2 regions of the Blastococcus sp. SYSU DS1021 genome follow, and region 2 is predicted to be linked to the other one. Evidence: predicted binding sites of a transcription regulator. Region 2 holds the regulator's gene; the other holds the start of a gene.
The links. Region 2 encodes LexA, which represses DNA repair genes until DNA is damaged. Its sites were predicted from a motif close to TCGAACANNTGTTCGA; they were not measured.

Region 1 (3,402 bases), on a different contig from region 2:
GACGCCTGCCCCGGCGCGCTGCAGACCCACTCCGCCGCCGACGGCGAGCTCGCGCGGGTGCGGGTCCCCGGTGGACTGCTGGTGGGCGACCAGCTGCGCGTCCTCGGCGCGGCCGCCGTCGAGCTCGGGGACGGCGCGCTGGAGCTCACCAGCCGCGGCAACGTGCAGCTGCGGGGCCTGCGCCCCGGATCGGCCGGCGAGCTCGGCGGCCGGCTGGCGGCGGCCGGGCTGCTGCCCAGCGACAGCCACGAGACGGCCCGCAACCTGTTGGGCAGCGTGTTGAGCGGGCGGACCGGGGGCCTGCTCGACGCCCGGCCCTGGGTGCGCGACTTCGACGCCGGGCTGTGCGCCGACCCGTCGCTCGCCGCGCTGCCGGGACGGTTCCTGGCCACGTTCGACGACGGCCGGGGCGACGTCGCCGCGCTCGGCGGGGACGTCGGCCTGTTCGCGCTCGCCCCCGACGCCGTCGCGCTGACCCTCGCCGGCGCCGACTCCGGCCTGCGCGCCGGTCCGGCGGACGCCGTCGACCTCGCGCTGGCGGCCACCCGGGCATTCCTCGACGAGCGCGCCGCCCAGGGCGGAACGGCCTGGCGGCTGGCCGAACTCGCCGACGGGCCGGCACGGGTGGCGGCGCGGCTGGACGCCCCGGCCGGGGAGCGGGTCGAGGTGCCGGCCCAGCCGCGGATCCGCCCGATCGGTGCGGTGCGGCAGGACGACGGCCGCACGGCCCTCGCCGCGGTGGTCCCCCTGGGCCGGCTGACCGCCGCCCAGGTGTCGCTGCTCGCCGACGTCGCGGCAGAGGTGCAGCTCACCCCGTGGCGCGGGGTCGTCGCGCCCGACCTGGCCGACGGGTCGGCGGCCAGGTCGCTGGCCGACGCCGGGCTGGTGCTCGACCCCACGAGCCCGTGGACGCGCGTGACCGCTTGCGCGGCGCTGCCCGGGTGCGCGAAGTCCCTGGCCGACGTGCGGTCGGACGCGACCGCTGCCGTGATCACCGGATCCCTCCCGGCGGACGGGGCGCGGCAGCACTGGGCCGGGTGCGAGCGGCGCTGCGGCCGGCCCGGCGGCGCAGTGGTGGACGTGGTCGCGACCGGCGCCGGCTACCGAGTCGAGGGCAGCGGCCACCCCGGCTGAGGCCGGCTCGCTCCGGCAGGGGTGACGGACAGCAGCCCACGATGCTGAACCCGGGGCTGGGGCGTGCGCCCTGTTACCGGTAGTCGCTCAGCAATGCGCGGAGCACGCGGACGACGTCGGCCAAGACGTCATCGAGGTCGGTGAGGTCCCGCCACTCGTGCCGGACCAGCCGGCGTCGCCACCAGCGGCCGCGGACCTGGTCGACCGCGATGTCCTCGTCGAGCCCGTCGAACCACACCTCGATCGGCTCGCCTGCCGTCCTGGGCTCGATCGTCGTGCCCCAGCCGTAGACGGCCTCCCGCCGGTTCCCGGACTGCCAGAAGCGTCGTGGTGCCGGTACGACACGGTGCCCTCGTGGTCACGCAGCACTGACTCGACGGTCGCGCGCAAGGCCACCTGCTGGGCGGGCGGCTCCGGAGCGGGGAAGTCGGGCACGGCGCGACGCTAGCCCGGAGCCGGGCCGGAGGACGCACGTGGCGGGTCGGGCCATGCGAGAGCGGGCACCCGCCGCAGTGAACTGCCGAGCACCACGACCCACCGCTGTCCACGCTGTGCCGAAATCTGTGGACAGGCTTCTGACCTGCAGTTTCGGGTTGCCGAGGCCGGCCCGCCCGGCTAGTATTCGTACATGCGTTCGACCGCTGCGGGTGATGCGCTGGACCGGTTGACGGCCGCGCTGGACGACCTGGCGGCCGAGGACCTGGCCGGCCGGTTCGGCCCGCAGCTGCTCGACCGGCTGCGGCCGCTGCTGGTGGCGCAGAACCGGCTCGCCGCGGAAGTCACCCGCACCGTGCGGGAGTGCGAGGTCACCTCCGCCGCCGAGCACGACGGGCAGCGGACGATGGCCTCCTGGCTGCGCGGACATGCCCGGCTGTCGTCGGCCGCGGCGTCCCGGGTGGTGCGCTCCGGGCGGGCGCTGCCCGAGCTACCGGCGGTGCGAGCCGCGTTCGCCGCGGGTGCGATCACGGCGGAGGCGGTCGCGGTGATCGCCCCGGTCGCCGCACCGGTGAACGTGGCCGCCGCGCAGGCGCACGACGTGGACCTCGCCGGGGTCGACGCAACCCTGGCCGAGGTCGCCGCGAGTCGCCCGCACGCCGAACTCCGCCAGGTCGTGGACCACTACCTGGCCCGGCTCGACCCCGACGGCCCCGAGCCCGATCCCACCGAGGGCCGGTCACTGGTGTTCGTCACCCACGCCGATGGCCGCGTCGGGTTCCGCGGCGAGCTCGACGCCGTCGGCGGGGAGAAGTTCCAGGCCGCGGTCGAGTCGATCGTGCAGGCCTCCCGCCCCGCCGGGGACAGCCGCACCCGCGCCCAGCAGTCCGCCGACGCCCTGGTCCAGCTGGCCGACAACCAGCTCGCCTCCGGCGCCCTGCCGGTCCTGCGCACCGTGAAGCCGCACGTCATCGTCCGGATCGACCTCACCGACCTGGTCGACCCCGCCACCGGACCGGGCGCGGCCACCACCGGGCTCGGCGCCACCATCTCCGCCGCCCGCGCCCGCTGGCTGGCCTGTGACGGCAACGTCTCCCGCATCGTCATCGGTCCCGACGGCGAGCTCCTGGACCTGGGCCGCCGGCACCGGGTCGTCCCGCCGGCCCTGCGCCGCGCGGTCGAGTACCGCGACCGGGGATGCGTGTTCGCCGGCTGCGACGCCCCCGCCCACTGGTGCGACGTCCACCACCTCGTGCACTGGGCCGACGGCGGAGAGACCTCGCTGGAGAACTCCGGGCTGTTGTGCGAACGCCACCACACCAAGGTCCACCACGGATTCCGCATCGAACGAGATACCGCCGGCCGATGGCACACCTACCGGCCCGACGGCACCGAGATCCTGATCTTCCCCCGCATCACCGGCCAACCCGAACACTCGCGCACCGGCTGAGCCACCGACGCACGACGAACCCTCCCCGGGTCCTGGGAGGGGTTCGTCGGCCTGCTCAAGCACGCAGCACAGCGGTGGGCTGGGACCGCCCGCCGTTCCCCGGAGCAGGTGGCCCGAGCGCGGGACGTAGCCTCCTGCCCGATGTACGACTACGAGAAGGACGGCGCCGAGATCTACCGGCGCTCGTTCGCCACCATCCGCGCCGAGGCGAACCTCGCGAACCTGCCCGCCGACGTCGCCCAGGTGGCGGTGCGGATGATCCACGCCTGCGGGCAGGTGGACCTCGTCGACGACATCGCCCACTCCCCCGACGTCGTGCAGCGCGCCCGCGAGGCGCTGAACGCCGGCGCACCGGTGCTCTGCGACGCGCAGATGGTGGCCAG
Region 2 (3,402 bases):
CCGCGGGCACCGACCAGCCACCGCCCCGCGGTCGGTCCTCACGGGTCGGGGACTGCGCGTCCGGCGCGCTCTCGACGACGGCCGGGAAGAGGTCGGTGTCGGCGGCGCGGTGCCGGCCCACGACCGGGCCGGACTCGGTGGCCGGAGCGCGGTGCCGACCCGGGGGCGGCACCGGCACCGGCACCGAGGACGCCGGCGCGGCCTGCACGGCGTCGCTCTCCGGCGCGCGCCGGCGACCGCCCGGCCGCTGGGCACCGGTTCGCGGCTCGCAGCGGTCGCGCAGCAGCGGCAGGCTGGCGGTCGCCTCGACATCGGTCGACGGACCGTCACGCAGCGGTGCCGCTGACAGGGAGGCGGGCATCGCCTGCGTCACCGGGGACACCTCGACGGCCGGCGACTCCGGGAGCCGCACATCCCCCAGGTCGATCCAGAGCGCCTGCTCCTCGCCTCCGGCGACGACCCGCACCCACATCTGGCACGCGCCGGAGTCGTCGTGTCGCCACCCCAACAGCTCCCCCGCACACCAGGCACCCGCCTGGTGGACCTCGACGGCCTGGGGACGAGTGGTGAACACGGCGGCGCGGTTCTCCATGACGCTGGACACGGACGTACCGTAGGTGGCCGACCAGCACGCACGGTGAACGTGCCTGTACTGAGGGTTGACGAAGTCGCCGGGCCGCGTTGTGAACACCTCGCCCTGGCGCGCAGGCACCGAGCCCTACGGGGCCGTCAGGGCAGGACGAGGACCTGACCAGGCGAGATGGCCGCGGAGCCGAGCCCGTTCAGCCGCTGGATGTCGACGACGACGTCGCGGACATCGCGCCCGTCGGCGACCGCGCCGGCGATGGACCAGAGCGTGTCACCCGGCTCGACGATCACATTGGTCGTCCCCATGAGCTCCAATCCGCCACCCGCATCCCCGAGGACGGCGCTGCCGAGGACGATCACGCCCGCGGCGAGGAGGAGGGTGAGGACCGCGAGCACACGACGGCCGCGCGACGTCAACCGGAGCGGCGGCTGCTCCACCCGCTCCCGACGCCCCCGGCCGGGCGATCGCCCCACCGTCGCCCGTGGGCCGCTCATCCTCCCGCGAGCCGGCGCGGGCAGAGGTTCGGGCATCTCCGCGTAGGAGCGAGGCGGCGGGAGCACCCGGAGACGCCGGGCGGGTGGCGGACCGGCGCGCCGCTCCCCCGGGTCGACCGACACCTGGCCGCGGACCCGCAGTGCCGTGCTGCTCGTCATGTGTTCAGCCCTCCTGGCCGGCACCCGCCGGACGCGAACGTGTGTTCGATTCGAACGCTTGTCCGATGTCTACCGGATGGGACCGACACTTGGGGAGCGACACGGGAAAGTTTCGAACACCTGTTTGAAGTGGCCGCCGATCGGCGCTACCGTTCCTCCGACGACGAGGGTCGAGAGCTGCGCGGGCAGCCGGCGAGGAGGAGACGTGGCGGACTCGAGCAGGACGTCCGGCAACCGGGGCGGCACCGCGGGCGTGGCCCCGGGGACGGCGGACGGTTCGGCGTCGGTACGGGCCTTTCCCGACCGCGCGGCCGATGGGGACGGGCTCACCCAGCGGCAGCGGCGGGTGCTCGAGGTGATCCGCGACTCCATCGACCGGCGCGGCTACCCGCCGTCGGTGCGTGAGATCGGCGAGGCCGTCGGGCTGTCCTCGGCATCCTCGGTCGCGCACCAGCTCTCGGTGCTGCAGAAGAAGGGCTGGCTGCGGCGCGACCCGAACCGCCCGCGCGCCCTGGACGTGCGACTGCCCGGGGATGCCGGCCGGGCCACCGCCGCACCGGTCGAACCCCCCGTGGTCGGCGACGGCGTGCAGGCCGCCGCGCCCGCCTATGTCCCGCTCGTGGGCCGGATCGCCGCCGGTGGCCCAGTGCTCGCCGAGCAGGCGGTGGAGGACGTCTTCCCGCTGCCGCGCGAGCTGGTCGGCGAGGGAACCGTCTTCATGCTCAAGGTGGCCGGCGACTCGATGGTCGAGGCCGCCATCTGCGACGGCGACTGGGTCGTCGTCCGCCAGCAGCCGACCGCCGAGAACGGGGAGATCGTGGCGGCGATGATCGACGGCGAGGCGACGGTGAAGACCTACAAGCGCCGGGACGGTCACGTGTGGCTGCTGCCGCACAACCCGGCCTACGAACCGATTCCCGGAGACGAGGCGACGATCCTCGGGCGGGTGGTGTCGGTCCTGCGCCGGGTCTGAGGGTCAGGTCCGGCGGCGCAGTTTCCCGCCCACCCAGACCACGAGAGTGGCGACGACGGCGGCGATCAGCGCCGAGGCGATCGGCGAGCGGTCCGAGCGGGTGAGTTCCGCGAAGGACGGCAGCGGGTCCTCCGCGGGAGTCGGCTTCGCGGCGGCGGTCGCGGCGGGCAGGGGAACCACGGTGACGGCGCTGGGCAGGCCCTCGCTCGCGACCACGAGCGCCCGGTTGTCGGCGGAGAAGCTGACGGCCTCGCCCTGCGGCGACTCGGGGAGCGCCACCCGCACCGGTTCGCCGGCCAGCGCACCGGGCACGTCCGAACCGGACAGCGGCCACACGTAGGCGTCCGTGTAGGTGCGCAGCGCCAGTGCGCTCCCGTCGCCGGCAACGGCACCTCCGGTGATCAGCAACTGCCCCGCACGACCCACGGGGCCACCCGGGGTTCCGGTGAGGGTGACGTTGACCGTGCCCACCCGCTCCATCGGCACAGTGCCGCCGTCGACGAGCGCGGCGGCGGGCCGGTAGACCCCGCTGGAGCCGAGCACTTCCTTGGTCACGAGGTACGGCGTCCCGTCCGGGGCCAGGAGCAGCGCCTCGGCGTCGTGCGCGCCGTCGGGGTAGGTCAGCCGATGCAGCGCTGCCGCGCCGTCGGGCCGGAGGACATGCAGCGCGACGGTGGCACGGCTCGTGCCGTTGTCACCGGTGTCGGCGATCCAGACGCTCCCGTCCGAGCCGACGCCGAGGTCTTCGGGGTCGAAGGGGTCCGCGGCCCCGGCCTGCACGTCGACCACCGCACAGGCGGCATCGAGCCCGAGGACTTCGACCCGGTCACCGCCGTCGTTGAGGGCGAGCATCTGCTCTCCTACCACCACCAGGCCGGACAGCTCGGCGAGTCGGGGGTCCGTGATGGCGCACCGGACCTCCGGCGCCGGCTCCTCCGCCGACGCGGACCCGGGGACGAGCACGGCCAGGGCGCCGGTCAGGGCGCTCGCGACGACGAGCCGACGCCGCCGGGCGCGGCTAGGAACTCGCTTGGCCTGCTCGGGCACGTACCAAGCGTGACAGAACCATCGCGTCCAGTGCATGAACCACGCCCAGGAGGACGATCCCGACAGCGGCGCCCACGACCGCGTCGGTGACCCAGTGGAAGTCCAGCGACACCATCGCCGCGCCAGTGGCGACCGGCCCG

Region 1: a site for LexA is predicted at 1,757-1,772, ahead of ACI8AP_RS12620 (DUF222 domain-containing protein). Genes of this name have one in related genera too.

Annotation. Positions count from the first base shown of each region.
Region 1 is NZ_JBJHAL010000015.1:32,323-35,724, forward strand. It holds gene ACI8AP_RS12610 (precorrin-3B synthase) at 1-1,134, shown strand, start outside; gene ACI8AP_RS12615 (hypothetical protein) at 1,208-1,372, opposite strand; gene ACI8AP_RS12620 (DUF222 domain-containing protein) at 1,790-3,019, shown strand; gene ACI8AP_RS12625 (precorrin-8X methylmutase) at 3,161-3,402, shown strand, end outside.
Region 2 is NZ_JBJHAL010000012.1:44,482-47,883, reverse strand. It holds gene ACI8AP_RS11000 (hypothetical protein) at 1-604, opposite strand, end outside; gene ACI8AP_RS10995 (LysM peptidoglycan-binding domain-containing protein) at 730-1,242, opposite strand; gene lexA (transcriptional repressor LexA) at 1,448-2,215, shown strand; gene ACI8AP_RS10985 (hypothetical protein) at 2,219-3,262, opposite strand; gene ACI8AP_RS10980 (phosphatase PAP2 family protein) at 3,234-3,402, opposite strand, start outside.